DNA from 2 places in the Enterococcus hirae ATCC 9790 genome. Region 1 is predicted to be linked to the other one. Evidence: a T-box and tRNA genes for the amino acid it is inferred to sense, from the RefSeq annotation. Region 1 holds a T-box; the other holds one or more tRNA genes.
What was found. The T-box of region 1 lies ahead of tyrS (tyrosine--tRNA ligase). A T-box ahead of a tRNA ligase gene usually reads a tRNA of that ligase, here a tRNA-Tyr.
Positions count from the first base shown of each region.

Region 2: it encodes a tRNA-Tyr, which carries the amino acid that the T-box ahead of tyrS (tyrosine--tRNA ligase) is inferred to sense. The anticodon was not compared.

Region 1 is NC_018081.1:650,434-658,028, reverse strand. Features, by position in the region: gene EHR_RS03180 (hypothetical protein) at 1-1,046, shown strand, start outside; gene EHR_RS14205 (hypothetical protein) at 1,154-1,291, shown strand; gene EHR_RS03175 (hypothetical protein) at 1,294-1,986, shown strand; gene EHR_RS03170 (HI_0552 family protein) at 2,108-2,764, shown strand; T-box leader at 3,139-3,344, shown strand; gene tyrS (tyrosine--tRNA ligase) at 3,438-4,694, shown strand; gene tdc (tyrosine decarboxylase) at 4,983-6,857, shown strand; gene tyrP (tyrosine-tyramine antiporter) at 7,369-7,595, shown strand, end outside.
Region 2 is NC_018081.1:1,685,826-1,693,420, forward strand. Features, by position in the region: gene EHR_RS08025 (hypothetical protein) at 1-61, shown strand, start outside; gene EHR_RS13810 (DUF1146 family protein) at 511-744, shown strand; gene murA (UDP-N-acetylglucosamine 1-carboxyvinyltransferase) at 848-2,149, shown strand; gene EHR_RS13815 (DNA-directed RNA polymerase subunit beta) at 2,162-2,338, shown strand; gene yidD (membrane protein insertion efficiency factor YidD) at 2,519-2,788, shown strand; gene EHR_RS08040 (GNAT family N-acetyltransferase) at 2,775-3,272, shown strand; gene EHR_RS08045 (ROK family protein) at 3,353-4,240, shown strand; partial or broken gene EHR_RS08050 (DUF2969 family protein) at 4,308-4,555, shown strand; tRNA gene EHR_RS08055 (tRNA-Tyr) at 4,643-4,723, shown strand; tRNA gene EHR_RS08060 (tRNA-Gln) at 4,730-4,801, shown strand; gene EHR_RS14255 (hypothetical protein) at 4,922-5,092, shown strand; gene EHR_RS08065 (GntR family transcriptional regulator) at 5,349-6,056, shown strand; gene EHR_RS08070 (YigZ family protein) at 6,152-6,799, opposite strand; partial or broken gene EHR_RS08075 (DUF7662 domain-containing protein) at 6,928-7,214, shown strand; gene EHR_RS08080 (PTS sugar transporter subunit IIB) at 7,311-7,595, shown strand, end outside.

The sequences.
Region 1 (7,595 bases):
GTATAGCAGCGTATGTCACTAACGACCAAGCTAAAATTGCGTCAATTGAACAAAACAAACAAAAACTGTTGAAAAAACACGAAAAATCAGATCTACGTCTAATGAGCGAATATTCTTTTGGTTCATATAAGGAATCATTAGTTGTTCCTAAAAAAGAAGTACAAAAGTGTTTTGAACTAAATAAAGACATGAGTTCAGTAATTAGTATGCAAAATAAGTTAGAGCGTGATGAAGACGACATGAAAATAAAAATTCAGTCGTTGGAAGAAGAGATAGGCGTAGAATTGACTAGCTACACTAGTGAAAAAAACAACATGGATAACAAATTGAATCGGTTAAATGCAATACCAGTACTAATCAAGGAGAAGACTGATGAAATCGATAAGATCAAAGCTTCACCGTTTAGAAGATTTTTAAGTTATTTTACAGGTGAAATAGGAGCTTTGGAAAAAGAGAAGCGTTCATTGGAAAATGAACAAAAGCTTATAAAAGGTAAACTGGAGTCTGATCTATCATCACTTTATGGGAAAGGCTATAGTTTGAGTGGGGAGGTTGATAGTAAAAAGATAAAGAAGAAATGGATAAATAAAATAACGAAAGAATATTCTGATTTGAATATGAATGAACAATTTAGTATGGTGAAGAAAGGTTTTATAGATTTAAATAATAAAGTATCAGCCAGTCTATTTCCGTACGTGGCACCGCTATTAGGCGAACTTGCTCGCTCAATTTATACGACCGAAAAAAATTTCTTAGAGACACAGCAGAGATTTGAAAATATCAAGAATCATCGCCCACAAGTACTAAATGCGGAGTTACATGAATATCAGAATAAAGTACAAGCCGAAATGGAAAGAAATGATGAGCAAGAAACAAATGAAGTGCATGAAACAATAAAAATAAATGATGTGCAAAAAACAAATGGTCCACGTGAATTATATACTCTGATAGAAGGAGTTACGCAGCCACAAAGCCAACCAGGGAAACAACAAAGCCAACCAGAGAAACAACAAAGATCAACGCCTGAACACGATTCACGTAATTAGTAATATGTTTGGAAAGTTTCGTTTGTCCAAATGCGTTTCGTCTAAGTTTAGGCACAACGCATTCGTTTTCGAAATATCTCGATTACTAAATGATAAGGAGTAAAAAAATGTCAATACTACCAAAAGCAAAAGAGGTTAAAACAAAAGAAAAAATTTATCAGCTTGTTGAACAAGAAGTAGTATCTAAAAAAAATGCCAAGATTTACCAATTAACTGAGGTAAATGGAAATAAAAAAAGAGTATAAAGATGGAAATTCCCATGCTATTGGATAAGGAATTTTTACATACATATAAAACGATCCTAGAGTTAGATAAGCAAAGACAGAAGCAGTATGCTCGAGTTTCTTATTTGAAAAAAGAACGGATGAATCGATTAAATTATTTAAATCATGCAAAAAAATTAGACGTAGAACCACGAGATCAGGAAAATATGAAGGTTCATTTGACTCAACGAATCGATAAATTGCAGGATAGTATGAACAAAAACGAAGAAAAATTAGCAAAAGGTGTGAATTGGTTACAAAAATATATGTTGAAAAAAGAAATTGACGCTCAAAAAGCTGAGTTAGCATTAGGGAAAAAACTTCTAGGAACAAAAAGTCTTGAAAAGTTAAAGAAAGATGTGAGCAAGGAAAGAGAGCGTTTTTTAAATTTGAATGTTCAACTGGAAAACACTACTCAGAGTCAATCACAACTTCTGGTTGCCAAAATGATGCCTTTGATTAATAGTTTTAAAGGATTGGTAAAACAAGATATAGAATATACAGATAAGCTGATCGCCTCTCTGGAAAAGCATATGGAATCAGAACAAGGGAATGGACAGCCACAAAAAGCTCAATTAAAAGACAAAGTACAGAAAAATGAGACAACAAAGCAGAATCCAGTTAATAGACAACCAATTACACAAGCAAAACAAGATCTAAATGATAAAGGAAGATGATTATCGAGTATTTTCACCGAAATAATTCCATGCTCACTCTTTTCTTGCTATTTTTGTTGTTTCTCTCATTGATAGTCTTTACAATGTAGGATAGGGAAATCGTTAAGAAAGAAGTGGCGGAATGGATTTATTAACTAGTGATTATGAATTGTTTGATCGTTCGATGTTTACCTTTAAGCAGTTAAAAGAAAGATATACTACTGAAGAATTAGCACAGCTTAAGGTGAGGTATCAAACACACTGGCAAAAGTGGAAAAAAATGAATGAACAAGTGGCGAAAGCAACACCCTTGCAATGGCAGATGAGGAAACCAAAAATCGAAAGTTGGACGAATGGTTGGAATCTCAGAAGCCATTTTTGGTGTGCGTACCGTAGTGAAGGACGCCAACAGGAAAATGCTTGTTTAGCTACTTTGCTAAATAAAAAACAATTTCAAATCTATTTGATGTTTCAACATTATAAAAGTGAAGAACGCCAAGGAAGTATTTCGTCCTTCAATCATCTACTAACGGTTTTAAAGGAATGGAGTAAGCACATCCCAGTTGAAGAGTATTATATTTGGCCGCAACCAGAACATGAACTGGTGGATCACCTGCCGTTAGCCACCTATTTGACGGATAAGCAAAAACAAATCGAATTAAAAAAAGCAATGGAGCATAAAACCTTCCAACTTGGTAAGCTTTATTTTTATCCGAATGAATTAAAAGATGCTGAAAAGTTGATTTTAGATGGTATGCAGGAATTGATGCCTTTATACCTTCGATTGAATGGGAAATAATAACATTAATTAGGGTGAGAGAAAGAGGTATTGGATCGCTTAGATGATCGAAAACGTTAAAATAATAAAATAAAAGAAGTAAATTTGTCGTTGATAAATACTAGTTTATAAAATTTTCTTAAGCTTCGAAAATTTTTAAAATTTTCATTTGATGGTCAAATGAGCGCCATTGAATGGATCATTCATCTTAGAAAAAACGGATGAAATAAAGGGATCAATGAGGTATTTTAGGTAATTGGATGCAAATGATTTAAAAAAAGAATGTTCGGATTTTACTGTTTTATTCCATTGCTGAAGAAGTATAGAAAGAAATTTTTATCTTTTTTATTGACAAAGAAAAAATAGCGTTCTATGATAGACACATATTAACTTGATAACAGGCAATGATCAAAACGCAGTAGTTATTAAAGCCAATGTTTCAGAGAGCTAGTGGTTGCTGAGAACTAGTACAAGCTTTAAGACGAATTACATTTTAGGAGCCTTTGGCATTGATTTGTCACGTGACAGCGTTAAATGTTTGAGTGATATGTTTTGAATGAAACATATAAAATGGGTGGTACCGCGAGATTTCGTCCCTTGGTTAGTTAACCAAGGGATTTTTTTATTGATTTTAATTAGTATGAATGATAGCAGGTTCCTGCTTTCACAATAAAATGATACGGAGGGATTTAACATGAATATTATCGACGAATTAACTTGGCGTGATGCCATTAACCAACAAACGAATGAAGAAAGACTTCGTGAACTTGTTGACGAAAAGAGTATTTCACTATATTGCGGAGTTGACCCAACTGGGGATTCTATGCACATCGGACATTTGATTCCATTTATGATGATGAAAAGATTTCAATTGGCAGGACATCATCCATACATTCTGATCGGTGGCGGAACAGGTACAATTGGAGACCCAAGTGGTCGTAAGACAGAACGTGTCTTACAAACAATGGAACAAGTCCAACATAATGTCGATGCTTTATCTAACCAAATGAGAAAATTATTTGGGAAAGATGCAAACATCACGTTTGTGAATAACTATGATTGGTTATCAAAAATCTCATTACTTGAATTTTTACGTGATTACGGTAAAAACTTCAATATTAACACGATGTTAGCGAAAGATATCGTAGCAAGTCGTTTGGAAGTCGGTATCTCATTTACAGAATTTACTTACCAAATCTTGCAATCAATTGACTTTTTACACTTACACAAAACATATGATGTTCAACTACAAATCGGTGGTGCTGATCAATGGGGGAACATCACAGCTGGATTAGACTTAATCCGTAAATTAGAAGGACCAGAAGCAGAAGCATTCGGTTTAACGATCCCATTGATGTTAAAAGCGGATGGGACAAAATTTGGTAAAACTGCCGGTGGCGCTATCTGGTTAGATCCTGAGAAAACATCACCATTTGAGTTCTACCAATTCTGGTTGAACCAAGATGACCGAGATGTTGTGAAATACTTGAAATTCTTTACTTTCTTATCACAAGAAGAAATTGAAGATTTGGCGAAAAAAGTTGAAACTGAACCTGAAAAACGTGAAGCACAACGACGTTTAGCAGAAGAAGTGACGAGATTCGTTCATAGTGAAGAAGACTTGAAAGAAGCGCAAAAAATAACAGAAGCATTGTTCTCTGGAAACATCAAAGAATTAAATGCAGCTGAGATCGCTCAAGGATTTGGTAAAATGCCAAACGTTGAAATTTCAAGTAAACCTGAAAATATCGTGGAATTATTGGTTTCCACAAAAATTGAACCATCAAAACGCCAAGCGCGTGAAGATGTTTCAAACGGAGCTATAAGTATTAACGGTGACCGTGTTACCGATTTAAATTTTGTCATAGATCCATCGAAGGAATTTGATGGTAAGTTTGTGGTTATTCGAAAGGGTAAGAAAAATTACTTTTTGGCCAAAGTAGTTGATTAGAATTTAGTAATTTTTTGGCTTGAAAATGGTCAACTCTATTACAAGATTCCAATTTTGAAACCCAACCTAAAAGGGTGACGTGGGATCTCGTTAATACAATCTTTACGAGGGAATTTACTTTTGTAAATTCCCTCGTTTTTTTAATTTTTTTAAATGTGTAAACAATTTGCACAATTGATAATTATTATAAAATGATTAAAAAACCACTTGTGATTTAGTTTACAGAAATAAAAAACAGGTGTAATGTAGGGCTCGACAAAATTTAAATATTTTTTAGGAGGGTTTCACATGGAATCATTGTCAAATGAATTAAACCTAAATGCACTATTTATCGGAGACAAAGCGGAGAACGGCCAACTCTATAAAGATTTGTTGAACGATTTAGTAGATGAACATTTAGGCTGGCGACAAAACTACATGCCACAAGACATGCCAGTTATTACACCAGAAGAACAAAGTAGTGCAAGTTTTGAGCACACAGTCAATAAAACAAAAGATGTTTTATCTGAAATCTCAGCTCGTATGCGTACTCACTCAGTACCATGGCATACAGCTGGACGTTATTGGGGTCATATGAACTCTGAAACATTAATGCCATCTTTACTAGCATATAATTTCGCAATGCTATGGAATGGTAACAACGTTGCTTACGAATCTTCTCCAGCAACAAGTCAAATGGAAGAAGAAGTAGGACTAGAGTTTGCGAAATTAATGGGCTATAAAGATGGCTGGGGACACATCGTTGCTGATGGTTCTTTAGCTAACTTAGAAGGTCTTTGGTATGCACGTAACATCAAATCACTTCCACTTGCAATGAAAGAAGTTGCACCTGAATTAGTCTCAGGAAAAAGTGACTGGGAATTGATGAACATGTCTACAAAAGAAATCATGGACTTGTTAGATAGTGTTCCAGAAAAAATTGATGACATCAAAGCACATTCTGCACGTAGCGGAAAACATTTACAACAATTAGGAAAATGGTTAGTACCACAAACGAAACATTACTCATGGCTAAAAGCAGCTGATATCATCGGTATCGGGTTAGATCAAGTAATCCCTGTACCAGTTGATCACAACTATCGAATGGATATCAACGAACTTGAAAAAATCGTTCGTCAACTAGCAGCTGAAAAAACACCAATCTTGGGTGTAGTCGGTGTTGTTGGTTCGACAGAAGAAGGAGCCATTGACGGTATCGATAAAATTGTTGCATTACGTCGAGTATTAGAAAAAGATGGTATTTACTTCTACTTGCATGTTGATGCTGCTTACGGCGGTTATGGTCGTTCCATTTTCTTAGACGAAGAAAATAACTTTATTCCATTTGAAGAATTAAAAGATGTTCATGCAAAACATCATGTATTTACAGAAAACAAAGATTATATCTTAGAAGATGTACACCGTGCCTTCAAAGCAATTGAAGAAGCAGAATCTGTAACAATTGATCCACATAAAATGGGTTATGTTCCTTACTCAGCTGGTGGGATCGTCATCAAAGACGTACGTATGCGCGACGTTATTTCTTACTTTGCTACTTACGTGTTTGAAAAAGGCGCAGATATCCCAGCATTACTTGGTGCATACATTTTAGAAGGTTCAAAAGCAGGAGCAACTGCTGCTAGTGTTTGGGCTGCACATCATGTCTTACCACTTAATGTAACTGGTTATGGTAAATTGATGGGAGCTTCAATTGAAGGAGCACATCGTTTCTATAACTTCTTACAAGATTTATCATTTAAAGTTGGCGATAAAGAAATCGAAGTACATCCATTAACTTACCCAGATTTCAATATGGTTGACTATGTATTTAAAGAAAAAGGCAACGACGATCTAGTTGCAATGAACAAATTGAATCATGACGTTTATGACTACTCTTCATACGTTAAAGGTAGCATCTATGGTAATGAATTCTTGACATCACACACTGACTTTGCTATTCCAGATTATGGCAACAGCCCATTACAATTTGTGAACCAATTAGGTTTCTCAGATGAAGAATGGAACCGTGCAGGAAAAGTAACTGTTTTACGTGCAAGTGTAATGACACCATACATGAATAAAGCAGAAAACTTCGAAGAATATGCTGGAAAAATCAAAGCAGCTCTTCAAGAAAAATTAGAAAAAATCTACGCAAATCAATTACTAGCAAGCGAAGAAAAATAATAAAATAAAAAACATTCTGAGTATAAGAAGTAGAAGTCACTTTTATTGTATGCTATAAAACCGAATAAACGGTGGTAGCTCAATCGAAAAATACAGTTGAAGGATCTTTAAAATACAAAAAGTTATTTTTTAGATTCTTCTGCTGGTTTTTCTGAGCTCAGCACTTCTGTTATCTGCTCAGGTGTTTTTTGTTTTACAGGTTGTCTTTGAAGCGATACAAGTAATCTGTTCAAAACAGCCGAGGTTGTAATGAAATAGCTTGCGCTCTTTTAGGTATTTTGTATGAATGAAGAGAAAGATCGAAAAGCTTCAATACAAATACAGCGAATGGAACACAAGACTATTTCAGATTTTTCTTTTTTAGCAAATAATAACTAATAAAATCCAGTCACTAAGCATCGTTTTTATACTAAAAAAGTTGTGGGGAACAACCTCTTGGCTTTTGTCTTGCGACTTGGGATTACTTTGAAGACAATGTTTTTTATTCAAAAAAACAAGGAGCGTGTCAACAGTGAGTAAATCACAAGTAAGTAAAATGGGTCTTGGGACCTTTGTCGGTCTGACGATGGCTTTGTGTGCGACAGTTCGGAGTATTCCGACTTTAGCAGCCGTTGGTTGGACATTGATTTTTTATTCAATTTTTGCCGTACTGTTTTTTGCCGGTCCTATTTCGATGGTTTCTGGTGAGCTTTCTACGATGCTTCCACAAGAAGGTGGACCACAATTATGGGTCAAAAC
Region 2 (7,595 bases), 1.0 Mb from region 1:
ACCATCCTTTAAAGAAAATCAAGTGAAACCAGAAACAATCAACCAACGAATATGTAGATAAAAGAATTTAAATGAAACAATAACAAATAACTTAGCTGACCTTAAAGTACAAGCAAAGAAGATGGCAAAAAAAAGAAATAGACTTGATTGTACGATCATCAAGAAATTAAACAAAGGATTTTTTGTTCCTACACTATAAGAGAGGGCATATATTTATATTAAATAATCGTTTAATTATCAATGGTAAATTCTATTATAATGATATGAGTACATAAGCAAATAAGGAACAACTTTCATCAAAAAAGCATGTGAAATAGTAGTTAAAATAGTTTATAAAAATAAGGTATTGAAACAGAGTCATCATTTGAATGTAAAGTTCTTGAAAATTCTCGTCTCGTTTAGCCAACAAATTCCATCTTTTTACAACCAATAATTTCTCTATTTTTCCAATTTATGGTATCATCATTTTGTTAGTTATTAAAAAAAGTATAATTTTGAAGGGACGTCACTATGCAAGTATACGGAATTGATGCAATTATTCGAATCGTGAGTCATTTAGCTTTTATTTATCTGGCTTTCTGGTCGTTGCGGTCACTGCGAATTGAGATGTTTTTTAAAAAATTGCATGATACGCAAATTCGAATGGCGATTGTATTCTTCTCTATTTTTTTAGGATATACTGCCAGTAATTTCTTCTTAGAAATTATTGCATTGTGTCGAAATCTTTTCGTTAGCCTGCAGTAAAAAAAGGTACTATAAAAAAAGGTACTATTTTAATAAAAGAAATGATATAATAGAAAAGATTTTGAGTCTTTATAGCTCATTGGAATTTTTTGGGGGGAACAACATGGAAGAGATCATCGTCAAAGGTGGCAAACAATTGAATGGAACAGTAAAAATCGAAGGAGCTAAAAATGCTGTTCTACCTATTTTAGCTGCTAGTTTGTTGGCTGAAGAAGGAACAACCGTTTTAGACAACGTTCCAATTCTTTCTGACGTCTTCACTATGAATCAAGTGATTCGTCATTTAAATGTAGATGTAGTGTTTGATGAAGACAATAATCAAGTAACGCTTGATGCGTCAAGACAATTAGAAATCGAAGCGCCATATGAATATGTGAGTCAAATGCGTGCTTCTATCGTTGTAATGGGACCATTACTTGCTAGAAATGGTCATGCAAAAGTTGCCATGCCAGGGGGATGTGCGATTGGGAAACGTCCAATTGATTTACATCTTAAAGGATTCCAAGCATTGGGTGCGAAAATCATTCAAAAAAATGGCTACATCGAAGCTATTGCGGATGAATTGATCGGTAACACGATCTATTTAGATTTTCCAAGTGTTGGAGCCACTCAAAATATCATGATGGCAGCAGTAAAAGCTAAAGGAACAACGATCATCGAAAACGTCGCTCGAGAACCTGAAATTGTAGATCTTGCAAATATTTTAAATAAAATGGGCGCAAATATCTATGGTGCTGGTACGGAAACGATGCGTATCGAAGGAGTCGATCATCTGCATGCAGTGAAACACGCAATTGTTCAAGACCGGATCGAAGCAGGTACCTTTATGGTAGCAGCAGCGATGACTGAAGGAAATGTCTTGATCGCAGATGCAATCTCAGAACATAATCGTCCGTTGATTTCTAAATTAATTGAAATGGGTGCAACGATCACTGAAGAAGAAGGCGGCATTCGAGTTGTTGGTCCAAAACATATTTTACCAACTGACGTCAAAACAATGCCTCATCCTGGTTTTCCGACAGACATGCAAGCCCAAATGACTGCTATTCAGTTAGTCGCTGAGGGAACGAGCATGGTGACTGAAACAGTTTTTGAGAATCGCTTCCAACATTTGGAAGAAATGCGCCGTATGAACGCCCATGTGAAGATTGATGGAAATGTAGCGATTATGGACGGGAATCATGAATTACAAGGTGCTGAAGTTTATGCAACAGATTTACGAGCTGCTGCAGCATTAGTACTTGCTGGTTTAAAAGCAAATGGCATAACACGCGTTCGCAATCTTAAATACTTAGATCGTGGTTATTATCAATTCCATATTAAATTGCAAAACTTAGGTGCAGATGTGGAACGTGTGGCAATCGATCAAACGCCCGCTGATAAAACAGCTCAAGTCACTGTTTAAGGACGTGATAAAATGAGTAGCCAACGGTATATTTTAATCACATTGGTGAAGATTTTAGTTGTCATACTACTACTAATTCTTTTATTTGTAGCTGGAACAATGATTGGATACGGGGTTATCGGTGGTGGAAATCCGTTTAAGGTTTTTCAACCAAGTTTGTGGCTGCACATCCAGGATTTTTTCAGATAAAGAGTTTTGTGAAAATGATAGTGTAAGCAAACAAAGGATTTCTTAAAACGAATTTTCGCTTTTGAGAAGTCCTTTTTTATTGTGAGTCATTCCACTGTTTGGCAGATTATTGCTCCTTTGAACAGTCGTTTGTCATGAATAGGAGAATGAGGATCAAAGCTTTAATAATGAGGTGATGAGATGAAAAAAATCTTAGTGGCTATTGTCCGTTTTTATCAACGGTTTATTTCTCCTGCTTTCCCACCTAGCTGTCGGTACTATCCTACTTGTTCAAACTATATGATACGTGCGATTCAAGTACACGGTGCATTTAAAGGAACGCTGATGGGGACAGCACGCATTTTGCGTTGCCATCCATTCGTAAAGGGCGGAATCGATTACGTGCCTTTAAATTGCCAATTGACACGTAATAAAAAAGATAAAGAGATGCCTAATTATGATGAAAAATAAACAGTCAGGTAAGACCGAGCATTCTGAAGAAAAAAGAATTGTCAAACTAGAGCAATCAACTTTACCTTGGTCATTATTGTTGGATGCAGATCCTGAAGAGGAAAACGTCCAACGATACATTGATCAAGGTGCTGGTTTTATATGGAAAGCAGAAAACGACATTCAAGGAGTGATCGTTTTTATCACAAATAAATTAGTGTTTGAAATAATGAATTTAGCTGTAGCTCCAAAAGTTCAAGGTCAAGGAATCGGCTACGCGTTGCTTACCCATACACTAAAAGAAATGAAAAAGTTAAAAACCACCCAACAACAAGTCATTATTCGGACGGGGAGTACGTCATCAGCAGCTTTACAACTGTATAAAAAAATCGGCTTCCTGGAAATTTCTAGAGAAAAAGATTATTTTGTCAAAAATTATAAACAGCCAATCTATGAAAATGGCCAACGTTTACGAGATCAAGTAACTCTAGCAAAGAAAATTTGAACTCATCCATAAAAAGGCTTTCAAAATACTGTGGCTTGACTTAAAATAAAAACAGTATGAGAAAAGGAGACAAATAAATGATGGGTATTTTAGTTTTTGATTTTGGTGGTTCCGCAGTAAAATATGGCTATTGGAATGGACAAGCGCTTGAAGACACCAGCCAATTTCCGACTCCTAAGACATGGGAAGAAATGAAAGCGCATTTAAAACAGGTATTCCAAACGTTTGTAAAACAGAAGGCGATTGAAGGCGTAGCAATCAGCGCACCTGGAGTAGTGAATCAGGAGAAACAGCTGATTGAAGGGATTAGTGCCATTCCTTATATCCACGGATTCAATATTTTTCATGAACTGGAAGAACTCTTCCATTTACCAGTGACGATCGAAAATGATGCTAATTGTGCTGGAATGGCTGAGTATTATGAAGGCGCAGCGAAAGAATATCAACATGTAGCATTTGTTGTACTTGGGACTGGAGTAGGTGGGGCAATCTTTACCCAAGGACAACTAAATAAAGGCGCTCATTTGTACGGGGGAGAATTTGGCTTGATGTTCTTAGAAGGCAATCAAACATTTAGTAAGCTTGGTACAGCAGTTCAAATGGCTTGGCGTTACTGTGACCGTTTGGGAGTTTCACGTACGACTTATAGCGGAAAAGAAGTCTTTGAACGAGCAGAACAAGGGGATGAACTAGCAAAAGAAGAGGTAGATAATTTTTATAATTATTTAACAAAAGGTTTGTTTAGTATCCAATTTTCGATTGATCCTGAAGTCATCGTGATTGGCGGGGGGATCTCTGCAAAAGCAGGGTTATTAACAGAAATCAATCAACGAATGAAACAATTAACTACTGATTTAGAACTAAATGACTTTGATCCTAAAATTTTATTATGTGATTATCGAAATGATGCAAATTTGATTGGAGCAGCTGCCAATTTCACCGCTCAACGTGAAGGTTTAGTTCAATGATGCATAGCGTTGAACAAAACTTTTAGACATATGGTAGGCATTCCATGATTGAATATGATAAACTATCATGGAGGTGGAAAAAGATGTCAAAAAAAATAAAGATATTGAAGTACGTATCGAAGAAGTCAAAAAACAAATCAAAGGAACAACTTATGATGTGACTAAGTTATTTATTGGTAAAAAAATGATTGGGGAAATTTTGGCTTATGGACCAAAAGAATTTGAAATTTTTTTGGTGAAGAAGATTTTGGGAAAGAAAAGAGTCTTGAAAACGCGATAGAAACAGTTATTCGTCACTGGAATCTACACGAATAAAAAAATATCAAAAAAATTTTCAATAAGGGGTTGCAAAAATCTGGAAAATTAGGTATTATAACTAAGTCAGGTTGATACAAACCTTTCGGAGGAGTAGCGAAGTGGCTAAACGCGACGGACTGTAAATCCGTTCCTTAGGGTTCAGTGGTTCGAATCCACTCTCCTCCATTTCATTGGGGTATAGCCAAGCGGTAAGGCAAGGGACTTTGACTCCCTCATGCGTTGGTTCGAATCCAGCTACCCCAGTAGTACGGAGTGATCTATTAAGATCACTCTTTTTTTGTGTGAAAACAGCTTGTTTCTTGAAGATTATCAAGAAATAGGCTAGAGTGAATAGTAGGTAGATCAAAAAAAGGGGGCAGTAAAATGAAGTGGAAAGAAAAAGTAGATGAGACTGCAGAGAAAATCTATGATTTGATTAAGTCGGAAAAGTATCAGGTAGAAGTCCGGTTACCGAAAAAATCAGAAAAAGCGATACAAGTGAAATCAAAGCGTCCAACCAATCACACAAAAAAATGGCTTTCAAAAAACCGTTAAGAATAACACAATCTCTAAAAAACAGTGATTTTGCTGTCTTTTGGAGGTTTTGTTATTTTACAAAATGATTTTCAATCCTTCCACTTGGATTAAAGAGGAAGGAAACACAATTACTTACATAAACTTTCGGATAAAATAAACGGGTTGGCAAATGATTGATCGACAATTAGTCGAGCAAAAGAAACTTTTTCCTTTTCAGTTGTGAACCAGGTATATACCAGTTATAATAAAGGAAATGAAAGGGCGGATATACGTTATGTCGAATCAACTACCAGTCTATATACAAATCCATGATCAGATCAAAAGTGAAATCGAACAAGGTATTTGGAAAATCGGTGATCGCCTTCCTTCTGAAAGAGAATTGGCAGTGAAATTCAATGTTAGTCGAATGACTTTACGTCAAGCCATTCAAAACCTGGCTGATGAAGGGATTTTGGAAAGAAAAATTGGCTCAGGTACATATGTTGCAAGAGAAAAAGTCCAAGAAAAGATGTCGGGTGCGACCAGTTTTACTGAAATTATGGAATCACAGAATCGAGTACCCTCCAGTCGGACAATCTCTTATTTTTTAACTTCCCCAAGTTCTAGTGAAATGGAGAAGCTGAAACTGGAAAAAGACGAAACGATTCTTCGTATGGAACGAATTCGTTATGCTGATGATATACCAATCTGTTTTGAAGTAGCCAGTATCCCGCAAAAGATTATTGCAGACTATAGTAAATCTGAAATTACCAATTCTCTTTATCGGGTACTCGAAGAGAAAAGTGGGCATAAGATCGGGGCAGCTAATCAAACAATAACAGCCATTCTTGCTTCAGAAAAAATTGCAGAATATTTAGAAGTAAAAAAAGGAGATGCTGTGTTACGTTTACGCCAAACTTCTTATTTTGATGACGGTACCCCATTTGAATATGTTCGTACGCAATATGTAGGGAATCGTTTTGAATTTTATTTAGAGAAATAAAAGAGGGATGCGAAACAGTCCAAATAAAGAAGAGCCTGAGACAAGTTTTGTCCTAGGCTCTTCTTTTTTGATTTCGAGATCAGCGGATAGAGTGATTACTGGTCAGCTTCTACCAGTTGTTCATGATAGGAAATTGGACCATCTGTAAATTCAACCTGTCCATTCAATAATTCAACGACTGCTGTTTTAAATGCAGTAACTTCTGTTTCTACAATCAAACAGTGAACCGTGACTTTGTCTGTGTAGATCGTTTCTTTTATAGGAATATGTTTCAACTCAAGCATATTTTCTAATTTACCTAATTGCGGATAGGTGATATGGACAGCTATTTCTTGCTGTTGTGTTCCTTCCACGATCCCGATTTCAATTAGTGCGTGAGAAACAGCCTGTGTATAGGCACGAATCAAACCACCGGTACCCAATTTTGTCCCACCAAAATAGCGTGTGACGACAGCGACCACATTGATCAATTCATTTTTTTTAAGTACTTCCAGCATTGGGACACCTGCCGTACCACTAGGCTCACCGTCATCACTACTGCGTTGAATTTCATTTTTTTCACCGAGAACGAAAGCACTACAGTTATGGTTTGCTTTCCAATGTTCTTTTTTCATTGCCTGAATAAACGCTTTAGCTTCTGCTTCCGTTTCAATTCGTTTCATAGAGCAAATAAAACGAGATTTTTTGACTTCGATTTCTGCTTGACCGTCTGCTTGGATGGTTCTATAACTATTCAGCGTGATGCTTCCTCCTTACAAGTAGTTGATAATAGTCAAAGTATAATGAATTATTCCTTTAGTTTCAACACTTATAATACTTGAGTAATGAAGAGAGTCTATGGGATAATAGAAGAAAGAAAGGTGAGATGGGGATGAAAGAACGCATAAAAAAATATGACGCCATCACCCAATATTTAAAAAATAACGGGGGATCACAGGTTACTTTAACATTTACACAGATCGACGAACTTCTTTTTCCAAGTTATGGGCTCCCTAAATCAGCTAGACAAAGCACTGATTGGTGGGCAAATGATTATAAGCACCCAGAAAAAGGAGCATATGGCTGGATCAATGCTGGCTACGAGGTTGTGGTGATCAATTTAAAAAAGAATATGTTGTGTTCAATCAATTAGTTAAATCGAGTTGGCTATTCGACTGATAAGAAAACGTTGACATTATCTTGCTTTTTTGTATAATAATCACACAAGCAAAAAAAGAAATCGTTTGCAAAAGTTAAAAGAATGGAGAGAGTAAAATGACTAAAAAAACAATCATGCTCGTATGTTCTGCTGGGATGAGTACCAGTTTACTTGTAACAAAAATGCAAAAAGCTGCTGAAGAACAAGGAATTGATACGGATATTTTTGCCGTATCAGCTTCTGATGCCGATAATCAGCTAGCTTCTAAAGAAGTTGATGTTTTGCTGTTGGGACCACAAGTCCGCTTCATGAAGGCTGATTTTGAAAAACGTCTAGAACCAAAAGGAATCCCATTAGATATTATCAATATGGCAGATTATGGTTTGATGAATGGCGAAAAA